Regions from separate parts of the Paenibacillus polymyxa M1 genome, predicted to be linked through region 2. Evidence: predicted binding sites of a transcription regulator. Region 2 holds the regulator's gene; the other holds the start of a gene.

Region 1 (7,737 bases), 170 kb from region 2:
TGGCAACTATTACACAACCAATTATCCGGAGATGATTACCGAAAATTATAGTCAAGCGGAAAAAGAATCCCTTCAGGCATATAAAGCCCGGACATGGAAAGACTTATTCCCGAACGAAAAGGATTTTCCGGTAAAAGAGTGGGGAGCCGCCTACAACATGCCTGTTCCGACCAATACAAATTACAATGTTATTTATCAAAAGTCGCAGGACATTGTACGCAAACGGATTCCTGAGGCCGTACTCGCCAAGCCAGATCAATTCGATGCCGTGTATGACCGCATGCTCCAAGAGCTGGATCAGGCGGGTGTACCAAAGGCTGAAGAAATCTTCACTGGCCTGATCCAAAATCGTCTGAAGTTATGGTACGGGGAGAAGTAAAGTCTGATTACTTATGAAGGTGCATAGGGGCTGACAGCCAGAACCTGTTTAGCCCTTTTTTGCACTAAACATTCTGCTTTGTTGCTTTTTCTTTCCAGGAACTATTTTTCCTTGACCCCCGACGGACATAAAGCAACAAAAAGATTGGGATCAATGCGATCCCGCCACACAGCATCCACGATATCTGAATAGGTGTTTGATCTGAAGCAAGATTGGTAAAATTACGGCTTACGATGCCTGTCACGATTAAACCTATACACATGCCTAGTTGGGAAATGGCAGAATCCAGAGATAGCAGTGTTGAACGATACTCATTAGAGATCCTTTTGTTCAGAAAAATTTGTTTGGCAACCGGATACATCCCTCGCCCAATTTCATAGATTAAAAAGGTAAGCAGTACAGGATAAAACGTGTTGAAAGCACCCGCTAAAATGAGCCATATCCCAATCATCCCGCAAGCATACATGAGTATATGTACATCACTATAACGGGCGCCTAGCCTTCGAACCAGATAGCTTCCCAAAGTCATACATAGTGAATAACCTGCCTTGATCAATCCCATAATCCAAATCCCTTGTTCAGAAAGACCGACCAGACGTGGCTGTTGAAATGTATTCCCCGCCGAGTTTGAAAAGCTGATAAATAAACCAATGATAAACACAATCCAGATCGACTTATTTTCAAAACCGATACGGACACTTTCTCCGATAATCGTTTTAATACGAGTAGCAGATGTTTTTCGATGGGTAATATTCTTCTCTTTCATATAAAAGCAGCATAGAAAAATACACAGGATAATAGATACAATGCTGGCCACCCAGGGAAGTGAATAGTTAAAAGTTGCGAGAAAGGCCCCCAACAGACCGCAAATAAATCCCGAAATGTACTGTATACTGTTAGAGGTTGTAAAAAGAACTTCCATCGGCTTATCGCTGTTTTCCACAACCCAGGATTCCAACGAGCCTGATTGCAAGCATATTGCCAGACCCCCAAAGACTTGTGCGAACACAAGCAGCCACATGTGATCTACCCAAACGAACAACACACTGTAGACTAGAAAACAACAAAGCCCCAGAACAACAGAAATTTTCCTTCCATACTTGTCTGCAATAGCTCCTGTTGGTATTTCAAACAGAAAAATACTTACAAAGAATACAACCAGCAAGAAATTCGCACTTTGCAGAGAAAGTCCTTTAGCTAATAGAAATAGAATAAGCGTAGTTCCCGTGATTTCACTCATAAAAAATTGCAGAAAGCTGACGGAGTAAAATAGCTTATGTGGCCTCACTTTCAGGATTCCTTTGTTTTCTCTACAGCCTCATACTCACTTCGCAACATTCCCATCTGAATAATGTCATAGTACTGTCCTTCCCTGAATAGCTTTTCCCGTAGCCGCCCTTCCTCCTTGAAGCCACATGCCAGATAGCAACGATATGCACGTTCATTGAACGCATACACCTCCAGTTCCAGCCGATGCAGGTTCAGCGAATGAAACGCAAATTTTTGTATCAGCCGGATTGCTTCCCGCCCATAGCCCTTGCCCAGGTCACCGCCACGCCCGATTACAATCCCAAGGGTGGCATGCCGATTCACCCAGTTAATTTTGAATAAATCGAGTTGTCCAATATAGTCCAATGTGTCTTTATGAGCAATGATAAAGCCCTTGATCTCAGAGTTGCCGTCAATCATCATCTGTACAAACGATTCACTATTAGCCAGTGAATGCGGATAGATAAATACGTCGCTTAAACCATGTGTGATTTCCGGGTCATTGACCCATCTTCGGATATCAGGTATATCCTCCTGACGGTACTCTCTTAAAACAATTCGTGCTCCAATGATATGTGGCATCGTCAGCTTCCTCCCTATATGTATTTGTTCTGGTAATACGCTAACACCTCGCCATCTCTTTACGCTCCCATTAATCTCACAAACTCCAGAAAACGTGTACCTTTATAATGAACCTCCCCGCGATCCCCGATTACAATCATTCCAAAATCCGAACCCTTTACCTTCAGCTCCTTACGTTCACCTCCTTCAAACTCAAAGGTGATATAGTAATCGGTCGAAGCTGAAAAATCACCCGATCCCCCACGCACTCTAGTTCGCTTATCCACAACCTTGCATGAACGTTGAACCTGTTCGGCTGCTTGATTGGAAAGGCCCGCTCCGATTGTTTTCACAATCCCCGTAATAATTACAATAGCAATAAGTCCAAACACGATAAAAAAGATCATATTAAACGATTGAAATTCCATAAAAAAACCACTTTCCATCCACTTCATCCTTTCTACAGTAAAATGTAAATTTTACATTCTATTGCCCATTGACAAATCGTACATCTCCAGCCTCAAAAACTCCAATACTTTTTTAACATACTTACGAAAAAAAAGTTCTTTCGCTCTTTTCCGCACCCTGCTTGGACTTACACCGGATCTAGGTCCTCTGAGCCTCTCTAGACCGATTGACAAAACTATATATAGATATAAAATAGAGAATGTACTCTAAATATAGTGTAAAAAACGTATTTATGCCCGATATCTTGAAGATAAAGGTATGAAAATACATGTAAATATAGAGTCAAAAATCTTAAATGGCGCAGCCAGCAAGGGATTACAGCTATAATGGGTCTCTTGGCAATGCCGTTTTCTTTTTTTCGTTAATTGTTAAGGAGGTTGCACACCATGCTGATTGCTTATGATTCCAAGACCGGCAATGTAAAAAGATTTATAAACAAGCTCAAGCTTCCGGCTGTTCAGATTGAGGAACAAATGACTATAGAAGAACCTTACGTACTCATTACATATACAACCGGGTTTGGACAGATACCTGAGAGGGTATCTTCATTTTTGAAAAAAAATGCACAAAACCTTGTTGGTGTAGCTGCAAGCGGCAACCGTAACTGGGGTGACAAATTTGCCAAAAGTGCGGATTTGATTGCCGACCATTATAATGTCCCCGTGATTAGCAAATTTGAATTATCTGGAACGTTCGGAGATGTAGAGCGTTTTAAACAGGAGGTGAGCCGAGTTGCGGCATATTGAATTGAACAACATGTTGATGAAACGCGATACAGACGGCTTTTTCCAATTGGAAAAGGACCAAGAGGCCGTAGCAGAATTTATGAAGGAAGTTCAAGAACGGAGTTTGAAGTTTGCTGACACAGCTGCTCAAGTGCTGTATATGATTGAGAATGATTATTACGAAAATTTCTATAACAGCTATACGGCTGATGAAATCAACGATATTTTCCATATCACTCATAGCTATAATTTTAAATTTCCTTCTTATATGGCAGCATCCAAGTTTTATACCGATTATGCAATGAAGAGTAATGACCGTAAAGTCTACCTGGAACACTACCCTGACCGGGTGGCTGCTGTCGCCCTGCATTTGGGACGCGGCAACGCCGATACGGCCCGCCTGTTGTCCCGCTCGATGATGGAGCAACGTCTCCAGCCAGCTACACCAACTTTCCTGAACGCTGGCAAAAGCCGTCGTGGGGAATTGGTGTCCTGCTTCTTGCTCGAAATGGATGACTCTCTGAACTCAATCAACTATGTATTGAACACTTGCATGCAATTGTCCAAAATCGGCGGCGGTGTTGCGGTTAACCTGTCGAAGCTGCGGTCACGCGGCGAGGCAATTAAAGGTGTAGAAGGCGCAGCAAAAGGTATTATGCCTGTGCTGAAGCTGATGGAAGATGGTTTCTCCTACGCGGATCAAATGGGTCAACGTAAAGGCTCTGGCGCTGCCTATTACAACATATTCGGATGGGACGTGCTGGAGTTCCTGGATAGTAAAAAAATTAATGCCGATGAAAGAGTACGCCTTAAGACACTTTCGATCGGATTGCTGGTGCCCAACCGCTTTTACAAGCTGGCTCAAGATAATGAACCGCTGCATGTGTTTGCACCTTATAGTGTGTTCAAGGCTTATGGAACGCATTTGGACGACATGGATCTGGATGAAATGTACGATACGCTGCTCGCTGACGATCGAGTGAAGAAAAAAATAGCAATGAGCGCACGTGATATGCTGACAAAAATTGCCATGATCCAGTTGGAGTCTGGCTATCCATATATTATGAATAAGAGTAACGCAAATCAGGCGCATGCTCTTAAAAACGTGGGCCAAATCAAAATGTCAAACCTGTGCACGGAAATCTTCCAGCTACAGGAAACTTCTGAGATTGCCGATTATGGACAACAGGATATTATTCGCCGGGATGTAAGCTGTAACCTGGCTTCCCTGAACATTGTAAATGTCATGGAGCACGGCAAAATCCGCGAGTCCGTTCACGAGGGTATGATTGCTCTCACTTCGGTCAGCGATATGACCCAAGTGGCTAATGCACCAGGTGTTGCGAAAGCGAACCGTGAAATGCATTCCGTTGGTCTGGGTGTCATGAATCTGCACGGCTACCTTGCCAAGAACAAGATTGCATATGAAAGCAATGAAGCGAAGGATTTTGTCCGTACCTTCTTCATGACGATGAACTATCATTCCATCGAAAAGAGTATGGAAATCGCAAAAGCAGCCGGACAAAGCTTCTATGGATTTGAGGAATCGGATTATGCGACAGGTGTATATTTTGACCGATATCTGAACACAGATTATCGTCCGACAACGGCACGTGTGCAAGAACTGTTCAAGGATATTTATATTCCGACTCAAGCAGACTGGGACACACTTAAAGCAGACGTCATGAAGAACGGTCTGTATCACGCCTACCGTATGGCGATTGCTCCCACTGCCAGCATTTCGTATATTCAAAATGCAACGTCCAGCGTTATGCCGATTGTCGAACAGATTGAAACTCGTACCTATGCGAATTCAACAACTTACTATCCAATGCCGTATTTGCAAAAGGATAATGTATTCTTTTACAAATCCGCTTATCAAATGGATCAATTCAAAGTGCTTGATCTGATTGCTGAAATCCAGCCTCACGTGGACCAAGGAATTTCGACTGTGCTTCATGTGAACAGTGACGTGACTACGCGTCAGTTAGCACGTTGCTATCTGTACGCCGCACATAAAGGACTTAAATCGTTATACTACACACGTACCAAAAAACTGTCTGTGGAAGAGTGCCTCACTTGCTCCATCTAATGCATACATGGTAACAAGCTATAGAATAAAATGAGATTTTGAATAGATATGAATGCTTGGCATTAGAAGCTGTATCCAGCGCGTGGTTCAGACCTTTACAGGATTGAACAAGACCCTCGCGGATACAGCTTCCGTATGTCAAGCATACGATGACTCTCCGGTAACCTCTCATGTGTGTTTCCAGGGAATCTCGCAAGCTGAAGGGAGAATGCTAACAATGACAGGTATACAAGCTGTAAACTGGAACCGCTCGGACGATGATTTCACACTGATGTTCTGGAACCAGAATATTATGCAATTTTGGACGGATGATGAAATTCCGCTGTCTGACGATAAAATGTCCTGGGTAACCCTTAGTGATATTGAAAAAGAAGCCTACATGAAGGTGCTGGGTGGCTTGACCCTGCTGGACACCATTCAAGGCGGCGTGGGAATGCCGCAAATTATGGAGCATGTGGACGGACTGCAACGCAAAGCGGTATTAAGCTTTATGGCGATGATGGAGCAAATTCATGCCAAGTCGTACAGTAGCATCTTTACAACCCTGGCTTCCACGGAAGAAATTGACGGTGTATTCCGCTGGGTGGAAGAAAATCCGCATCTCCAAACGAAAGCAGAAACCATTCGTCAGTATTATATGAACATTCACACACCGAAAGACCTGTATCTCGCGATGGCTGCGTCGGTGCTGTTAGAAAGCTATTTGTTTTATAGCGGCTTCTTCTACCCTCTCTATCTGGCGGGTCAGGGCAAGCTGACATGCAGCGGGGAAATTATCGATCTGATCCTGCGGGACGAAAGTATACACGGTGTCTACGTAGGTGTACTGGCACAGGAGATTTATGCGGAACTGGACGAGGAAGAACAACGCGATCTCTACCAGACGCTGGTAGGCTTGCTGCGCTACTTGCACAATAACGAAGAACAGTATACCGAGCAAATTTATGCCCCTATTGGACTTGTAGACGATGTTAAAGTCTTCTTGCGCTACAACGCCAACAAGGCCATGATGAACCTGGGCTTTGATCCACTTTTTGAAGAAGAAGAAGTCAATCCCATTGTATTCAACGGCATCAGCACCCACACCAAGCAGCACGATTTCTTTTCTAAAAAAGGAAACGGCTATGTACGGGCGATGAATGTAGAGCCGCTAACAGATGATGATTTTAACTTTGGCGTATAAGTACACATACGTAAAATGAATTTAGCAAGGCGATACTATAAAGAGCCATCCACATGCGGATGGCTCAGACTGTAAACAAATAGGGTTTCAGAACTTATTCCTAAGTTCTGAAACCCTATTATTTTCTTAAAACTACCTGCTATGCAGGTGGTTCCGGAAAGCTTCGAGCGGTAGTTTACATATTCGCATGCGTTCTCTTATATAAAACTGGTATGGCCACCGCTATAAGAATCATACCCATAAAAGCGGGTGCGGCATGACCAAATGATACATAGATTTGACCTCCAATGATAGGTCCAATCATTCTTGCTAAAGCCTGAATAGATTGACTACCTCCTTGAATCCTTCCTTGTTCACTAGAATTGACAGACTTGGAGAGCATCCCATTAAATGAAGGTCCAAAGATCGAATCGCCAAAACCAAATATAAACATTCCAGCGATAATAAGTGGATAGAATGAGAACAAAGCAGATAGCGCAATAAGACCATAGCCTATAATCTCCGAGACCATTCCCAGAATTGCTATCTGTTTATCACTAAGTTTTATCAAGAGCTTTGGCATGATGAAACCTTGTGAAATGATATCTTGGAATCCCATAATCGAAAACATAAGTCCGATTAATGCAGGCTTCCAACCGAAGGTATCCATTGTAAATTGTGAAAAAACTGCCTGTAAAGATCCGTTGGGTATCCAGAGTAAGAACGCTGAGACAAGTAGCCTTTTCAAGTTTTTCATGGAAAGTACGTTTGCAAGCTGTGTATATGGATTCAGTTTTACAAAGGTGATCTCTTTCAGTCTATGTTTCTTGTCAAGGCTCTCCGGCATAAAAAAGAATCCATAAACAACATTCAATAAAGTGATTATTGCTCCAAAATACATGGGTACAGAATAACCAAACTTGGCAAGTAATCCTCCTAGGGTTGGGCCAATGACCGTGCCGACACCTACAACCGCACTCACCCATCCAAAGTATTTAGTTCTCTGTTCTGGAGGAATGATGTCTGCAAAATATGCGAAGATCGTGCTTATGCTCCCACCTGTTACACCTTCCATGATGCG
Region 2 (7,737 bases):
TTCTTCCCCTTTTTCCATTTTCTTATGGCGAACATCCATCACCTGTATAAACACATGATTCCACAATACAATGTGATCGTTCAACTTCATTACTACCGCTCAGCCCCTATCCAAACCGATGTGTTGCTTATCCCGCCCAATTTATTAGAATAAATTTATTATAATTGATAATCATTCTCACAAGCAATCATTACGTCTAACTTCCTCTAGATCGTCAAAGCCGCTGATTATCCCCCTATGCAAATATAAGAAAAAGCCCTGTAAAAGGGCTCTCTTTCTTGTGATGCATTCTATTGTCGCTTAAAGTTCTACCTCTATGATTAGGTTCCAAATCGTTTGCGATACCCGCACTTTCGGCACAACTCTTCTACTGCTTCTCTTCTGGAGAATCCAAAGTACAGACGGTTTGCACGCTCACCTTCCACGATCTCGGAAAAAGTTTGCTCATGCACATTTCCTAAGTTAATGACACCTTCTCCATCAAGACAGCAAGGGACCACTGTTCCATCCACCAAAACCGCCGCCTGACTGCGAAGCGCGTGACAAAAGCCTTTTCCGTCATCTTCCGGAGCACTCAGGCTAGGCCATTCAAATTCGTAGTCCTGATTCAAATATACATTAGGAGCGATTTTGACCCCACTGCCCGGTATTACTTTTTCCTCAATCCGATAATCCAGTCCAAACTCTTGCTCCAATTGCTCCAGTGTCTCCCGGTTGCGCTGACGCTGCACATTAGTCAAATTATCTTGAGTCAGATTCCAGAGACGGAAGGAAATAATGATATTGTGCTTCACAGCTTCTCTGACAAACGTGAAAATATGACCCAAATAACCTTCTCGATCCACAGAACCTTCATGCCCGTCAAAACTATGAAGAGAAAAATTCATCTGCCGTAAGGCTGGCTGACCAAGCAGCTTATGTCCGGTCTTCGGCAGCAAGGTACCATTGGTGGTAATGTTGACCTTTAAGCCTTTCTCATGCGCACTCTCCAGCAAAAGATCAATTTTGGGATGGAGCAAAGGCTCTCCTTTTACATGCAGATAAATGTAATCCGTATGCGGCTTGACCTGATCAAGCACATTCCGAAAAACTTCCGGATCAATAAATTTTTTGACACGTTGTGTCTGAGGGCAAAAACTGCATGCAAGATTGCAAATGCTTGTGATCTCAATGTATACCTTCTTAAAAGTCTTCAACATGATTTCCCCATTCTAACCTTCATCCTGAACATTTGGTTTATGCTCACTAATCTTATGATTATAACGGGTTATGAACGAGAGGTAAACTCTGCGGATATTTTCTATTGACCTTAGGTCTGACCTAAGGTTTATAGTGAAGTTATTCAATTATCAATTATGAGTAAGGAGACCTATCATTGAAAAAACACATAACGATCAGCCAGCTTGCTCAGCTCATGAATGTATCTGTACATCAGCTGCGGTATTTTGAGGAAAAGGGGATCCTTTATCCGTTATACACAGATGAAAATCAATATCGAATGTACGGACTTCATGAAATTTATCAACTTTCCCATATTTTAATGCTACGTAAACTAAACATCCCTGTCGGTCAAATTGAAGAATGTATGACTTCCTATACTGCCGATGATTACAACCAGCTTTTAGAACATTCGTTACAGAAGGTACAGGATGAAATCGCTAACTTAAAGTTGCTCGAACAGTTTATTCACAAAGTGCTAAAAGAACATTATACCCTTACCCAGCAAAACAATGAGTATCGACTCAAGCTGCAGGGCACTCGACATTTAAAGCTGTGGTTTGCATTGGAGAGTGATCAAGAACTCACGGCTAGGAATCTATTTGAACAGCGGCCTGCCCCACCACAATTATTTGAAAATGATCTACATTATCTATCTGATTCTGGAGAGGTGAAGCTATATTATGAAACGACATCAGGAAAAGCTGACTATATTCTGGAAGAAGGCAGCTATCTTTACAAGCACTTCTCCGCCACTGAAGACGCTGAGATAGAACACCAAGTCCAACAACTGGAGCATTATGCGACCCAGCACCACTATGAATGCTTAAGCAAAATCATTGTGGTGGAAAAATCCTATCTATCCATATTTGACAGCAACGAGCTGCAATATGAGATTCAAGTACAAATTTCGGATGTGCAGGAGGCGTTACATGAGTCCACAATCCTATGACATTGTTGCTTATCAAGAGCAAGACCATGAAGCTGTATGTAAGCTCTTAGTGGAATCGTTTAAAGCAAAATTTCAAGCTCTTGTTGCACTGGAGGATCAAGATATACAGCGTTTATTAATGCAGGTTTGGGTTCAAAATGCTAATTCTATATCTATGAAACAATTTGTCGCCAAAGAGAACGAAGATGTTGTTGGTGTCCTTTCGCTCAAATGGAAGGCTCCCTCCTCTTCACTTCCTATAGCCAATCTCATTTCTTTGGCTCCGCTTATAAAACAGTTTGGCTGCTTTAATGTATTTAAATTTTTGACAGGCATGCATGCGCTGGAATATAAGCCTGCCATAGATGAGTGTTACATAGATCATTTGGCGATTCGCTCAAGTCATCGCAATCAGGGGATCGGGCGACGTTTTTTAGCTTTCGCACAGCAGTTTACGGTTGAATCCGGTTTCCATGCGTTGACACTTCATGTAGCACATAAGAACCAGCAGGCTATTCGTTTGTACCACAATCTAGCGTTTGAAATAGAGCAGTCCCAATATAATTATTGGCGGCATTTTTGGTTCAAGGAGCCTGTATGGCATCTAATGAGCTGGAAAGAACGAAACTGCAATCGAGGAGAGAACAGCATTGAACAAAACATATAGGCTTACCCTTGGTATTGTGGCAGGTCTGGTTGTTGCCTTGATATTGATTGTTTTATATCAAAATTCCTACAAGATGACGGAAGAAAAAATACAAATTGCGACTCCCAAAGGAGTATTAACAGGTACACTGGCTTTGCCTAAGAACTACTCGGGAAAGATTGGACTGGTTGTTTTTGTCCATGGAGATGGTCCAATCAATGACACCTATGATGATGGATACAAACCACTGTGGGAAAGGTTCGCTTCTAAGGGCTATGCTTCCTTATCCCTGAATAAGCCCGGTATTAACGGCGCTCCAGGCAATTGGCTGGAGCAGAGCATGGAGGACCGGGCACAGGAGATTCGATATGCAGTTGACTGGGCCAAAACCTTACCGATGATTGATAAGCACAAAATCGGCCTATGGGGAGCCAGTCAAGCTGGCTGGGTCATTCCGAAAATCGTTAAAGAGGAGCATGATATTGCATTCAGCATCCTTGTATCGCCGGCCGTGAATTGGATTACACAAGGGCAATTTAACACCAGGAAAGAGTTGGAACAAGAAGGAGCTAGCCCGCAGCAAATTAAAAAGAGACTGGACTACGACCAAAAGATTCTACAACTACTGAAAAAACATGCTTCCTATGAAAAGTACCTAAGCATGGCCGATCCTGAGAATATAATTCCCAAAGAAAGATGGAGCTTTATAGGCAAAAATTTTCGTTCTGATTCTACGGAAGAATTAAGCTACTTAAAATCCCCAGTACTCTTGGTTCTGGCTGGAAAAGATATGAACGTAGATGTAAAAGACACCGAGCGAGTATATCGCCAAAAGATATCTCCAGAGCTGCTGTCTGTCATTCATTTGCCTGAAGTTGACCATTCCATGATGAATGAACAAATCGCGCATTCCAAGTCCCTAACCTTCTTAACAGCCATATTTGCCCCAAGACAATTGGTGAATAGTGAGTACCTGAAGATTCTTGCCGATTATGTCAGTCAGCATTAAACAATGATATTCTTTTTTTCCATATTTCTTTGGAATAGGCTAATGAAAAACCCATCGAAAAGATTCTTTCTACACCTTTGTCCTTGACTCTTTTTATGGCTTCATAAATAACGGCTTTTCCAAGCCCCATTTTTCTATACTTCGGTATCGTACCTTAGGACGTCGTTTCTTTCCCATCCTGCAAGATGTACCCTCTTTTTTTCAAAAGCTCCTTCAGTTGCTCTCCATCCTCGTTTACGATTATATCTAAAGTAGCTACATTCTCACCATGTAAAGTTAATTTCAATTCAATTCAGCATAATCTATTAATTCATTTAGAAATTCATTTGAAGGAACTCAACTCATTTGTAAAATACGAACTGCGTTGAAACAACGATCAAAGTACACTCACAAACAATGGGTTGCTATTTATAATCAAACTCGATAAGCGCTCATTCAACCCTTACCTGTCCTTGGTTAGGCTGGGAACAGATCTATGAATAACAAAAAAAACGGCATTTCTGCCGTTTTTTCTAAAGAATGGACTCTCAGGGACTCGAACCCTGGACCAATTGATTAAGAGTCAACTGCTCTACCAACTGAGCTAAGAGTCCATATAAAATTATGGTGGAGCCTAGGGGGATCGAACCCCTGACCTCATCGCTGCCAGCGATGCGCTCTCCCAGCTGAGCTAAGGCCCCGTCACATGTAAATGAATTAACGTTTCAAGCGACTTCTATATCATATAAAATATTCGACCCTGTGTCAATACTTTTATAAAAAAATATAATCCTCTTCCCACCGAGGCCCTAAAAAGATACAGTCAGCGATCAGTCGCTGTCTGTATCTTTGGATAACAGTGTTTTCAGTTCCTTCATAAACATATTGATGTCTTTGAACTGCCGATAGACGGACGCAAAGCGTACGTAGGCGACTTCATCCACAGGATAAAGCTGTTCCATGACTAGCTCACCAATCTGCTGGCTATCCACCTCTGTGGCTGCTGTGTTGCGAATAGCGTTCTCCACCTGAGATACGATCAGATCGAGCTGCTCGACTGAAACTGGACGCTTCTCACAGGCTCGAATGAGACCGCGCAGCATTTTATCACGGCTAAACTCTTCACGGCTGCCATCTTTTTTGATGACCATCAGTGGGGTCTCTTCCACCATTTCAAAGGTGGTAAAACGCCTGGCACACTGTTCGCATTCGCGACGGCGGCGGATGGACTTATTATCATTCGCTGGTCGCGAATCCAACACTTTCGTGCCATTGTAGGCACAATACGGGCACTTCATAATCTCATCACTTCCTTTTTCCAATAAATTCCCGGAGCTTTTTAGTAATAATTTTGTCGAAACGGATCATAATATGTTTACCACGTCGCGAGGAGGTGAACAACAATGGCACAAGGAAACAATGGCAACTCCAACAACCTGGTAGTCAGCAGATCCTCCGGTGCTCTGGAGCAAATGAAATATGAAATCGCTCAAGAGCTGGGTATCAGCATTCCTCAAGATGGATACCAAGGCAACATGACTTCCTATGAGAACGGTTCGATCGGGGGCTACATCACAAAACGCCTCGTAACGATCGCCGAACAACAATTGGCAGGTCAATACCAATAATCTCGGTAATAATCAAGAAGTAATACGAAAAAGTGTAGGGATAGGCTGCTAAAAACAGCCTGTCCTGCGCTTTTTTCATTTTAAAGCGAAAAGGCTCATATTGTCATTACCTGTCACTTAAAACTCATTATAAATTTTTGTATATTGCCTGTAATAGTAGATGACTCGCTGTACATAATGCCGTGTCTCACCAAAAGGGATTTGCTTAATGGACTCTTCTTTGCCATCCCACACCCCTTGATCCAGCCACTCCTTAACTTTACCTGGACCAGCATTGTATGCCGCTACGATGACCACAGGATTATCCTGAAACTTCATAGACAGGTTATGCAGATACCAGGTTCCCAGCTCAATGTTGGTGCCAGGCTCGTGCTTTACACTGTCCAGCGGGACCTTCTGAATCTGGGCACTGTCCATAATCCAATTGGCGGTATTCGGCATAATCTGCATAAGCCCCAGTGCACCCTTGTGTGACTGCTTGCTGGTTTTAAAGTTTGTTTCCACACGGATAATAGACGCCACCAAAAATGGGTCCACTTCATACGTCTGTGAATATTGCCGAATTTCATCCTTATATTGAATCGGGTAAAACCATGACATCCAATTGGAATTGAGGAACAGAATCAGGACAAATCCGACAAACAAAATGAGCAGGACTCTTTTCTTACGTAAAATGTTCATGCAAGTCCCTTTCGTTGCCAAAACTGATCAATTTGCCGCTTCGTCTCAGTCTGTGTTCCGCTATTATCAATAACAATATCAGCCAAACTTTTTTTCTGCTCGATATCCATTTGTGCGGACAGGCGGAGCTCTGCTTGCTCTTCTGTCAGACCGTCTCTAAGCATCAGACGTCGGAGCTGAATATCACGTGGTACATATACAACCATAATTTCCTCGTACAGGCTCTCCAGCCCAGACTCATACATTAACGGGATATCTGCCAAAACAAGCTTGTCCGGCTGCTCCCGTTCATAAGCTTCCATGCGCAGACGCATTTCCTCACGAATAGCAGGATGCGTAATATCGTTAAGTGCCTGTCGCTGAACAGGGTCTCCGAATACAATCTCTCCCAGTCTTTTGCGGTGCAGGGTTCCGTCACTGTTCACTATAGCTTGTCCAAAATGCTGTATGACCGCCGCCAGCACCGGATGCCCCGGAAGCATGACTTCCCGGGCAATGGCATCTGCGTCGATCAGCAGCGCACCCTTGGCGACCAAAAGAGCCGACACGGTGCTTTTTCCGGTAGCGATCCCTCCGGTTAATCCGATATTCATGCTCTTCACCTCATAACAGCTTCAATATGCCCATCATAATGAGTAATAATGCCGGCAATACACCGAGCGCCTTCATAAATCGAAATGCTGACAGGAAGAATCCTGCCTTCATACCAGCAATTAAAAATACACCACTGAATAACGTAATAGCCAGCGCAGTAGACAGGGGCTGAAAACCAAGCATGGCTGCACCTAATCCTGCTCCGAACGCATCGACCGATAATGCAATACCTAACCAAACCGCTTCGGTAGCAGATATACTGCCGGAACGGTCCATATCTGCAGCAGATGGGCTTCGAAGAATCCGAATAACAAGCCCCCATTTGCGGAACTCCAGCGAAAATAACGTTCGCTCCTCTTGCTGTAGCTCCAAAGAGGTTTCTCTCGGTAGGCCTTTTCCTGAGCTGCTTAGAGACTCTGTATTGGCATCCTCTGCACTTTTTTTCTCCGCAAGTGCTGATATATTCCCTGAATCAACCTGTTCCGTAAGGCGAAGATTCCCCGGGACTTCCGCTGCTTCCTCCGTCAAATCTTCCTTGCGGTGCAGAGCCTGAATCAAAGAGTAGCATCCGATACAGATCAGAATGACAGCACCGAAAACCGTCGTATATACAGGGGACAGGACACGAGATAGTAATGCGCCGAGCTGCATGGATATGCCGATCACTAAACCTGAACATACTGAGATGATGGCAATCGACAACTGTGGAATTTTCATTTTGCGCAGACCATATGTAACACCAACTCCGAAACTGTCCAAACTTAGCGCAAATGCCAGTAACAGCAGGGCTCCCCAATGATTAGCCACTCCAAATTCCCTCCCATTGCGAAGGCTGGGCCTTACAGCAACCTACTTCCTTCGCAGTATTGGTACTTGGAACAATATATGAGAGGGATGGGCTTGGGGTGACTGTGCCTGTTTAGCGCAAAGGCTGGCAGACCGGGCAATGATGTGTGCCACGTCCGGCTACGACGGATTTTTCGATCAATGTACCACAGTTCATGCAAGGCTTCGCGTTACGTCCATAAATTTGCAACTGATGCTGGAAATC

What was found. Region 2 encodes NrdR, which represses ribonucleotide reductase genes. Its sites were predicted from a motif close to AACACNATATATNGTGTT; they were not measured.
Region 1: nrdI (class Ib ribonucleoside-diphosphate reductase assembly flavoprotein NrdI) is a predicted target of NrdR. The motif match lies at 2,880-2,897, and genes of this name have one in related genera.

The regions. Positions count from the first base shown of each region.
Region 1 covers NC_017542.1:2,041,991-2,049,727, reverse strand. The annotation lists gene PPM_RS09330 (ABC transporter substrate-binding protein) at 1-379, shown strand, start outside; gene PPM_RS09325 (MFS transporter) at 444-1,667, opposite strand; gene PPM_RS09320 (GNAT family N-acetyltransferase) at 1,670-2,230, opposite strand; gene PPM_RS09315 (DUF2500 domain-containing protein) at 2,290-2,655, opposite strand; gene nrdI (class Ib ribonucleoside-diphosphate reductase assembly flavoprotein NrdI) at 3,064-3,423, shown strand; gene nrdE (class 1b ribonucleoside-diphosphate reductase subunit alpha) at 3,410-5,494, shown strand; gene nrdF (class 1b ribonucleoside-diphosphate reductase subunit beta) at 5,712-6,677, shown strand; gene PPM_RS09295 (MFS transporter) at 6,853-7,737, opposite strand, start outside.
Region 2 covers NC_017542.1:1,873,184-1,880,920, reverse strand. The annotation lists gene PPM_RS29935 (helix-turn-helix domain-containing protein) at 1-90, opposite strand, end outside; gene PPM_RS08410 (radical SAM/SPASM domain-containing protein) at 321-1,199, opposite strand; gene PPM_RS08405 (MerR family transcriptional regulator) at 1,376-2,170, shown strand; gene PPM_RS08400 (GNAT family N-acetyltransferase) at 2,151-2,816, shown strand; gene PPM_RS08395 (alpha/beta hydrolase family protein) at 2,800-3,804, shown strand; gene PPM_RS30595 (GNAT family N-acetyltransferase) at 3,791-3,952, opposite strand; tRNA gene PPM_RS08390 (tRNA-Lys) at 4,325-4,397, opposite strand; tRNA gene PPM_RS08385 (tRNA-Ala) at 4,409-4,484, opposite strand; gene nrdR (transcriptional regulator NrdR) at 4,614-5,081, opposite strand; gene PPM_RS08375 (alpha/beta-type small acid-soluble spore protein) at 5,187-5,411, shown strand; gene PPM_RS08370 (lytic transglycosylase domain-containing protein) at 5,529-6,092, opposite strand; gene coaE (dephospho-CoA kinase) at 6,089-6,685, opposite strand; gene PPM_RS08360 (MntP/YtaF family protein) at 6,696-7,493, opposite strand; gene mutM (DNA-formamidopyrimidine glycosylase) at 7,606-7,737, opposite strand, start outside.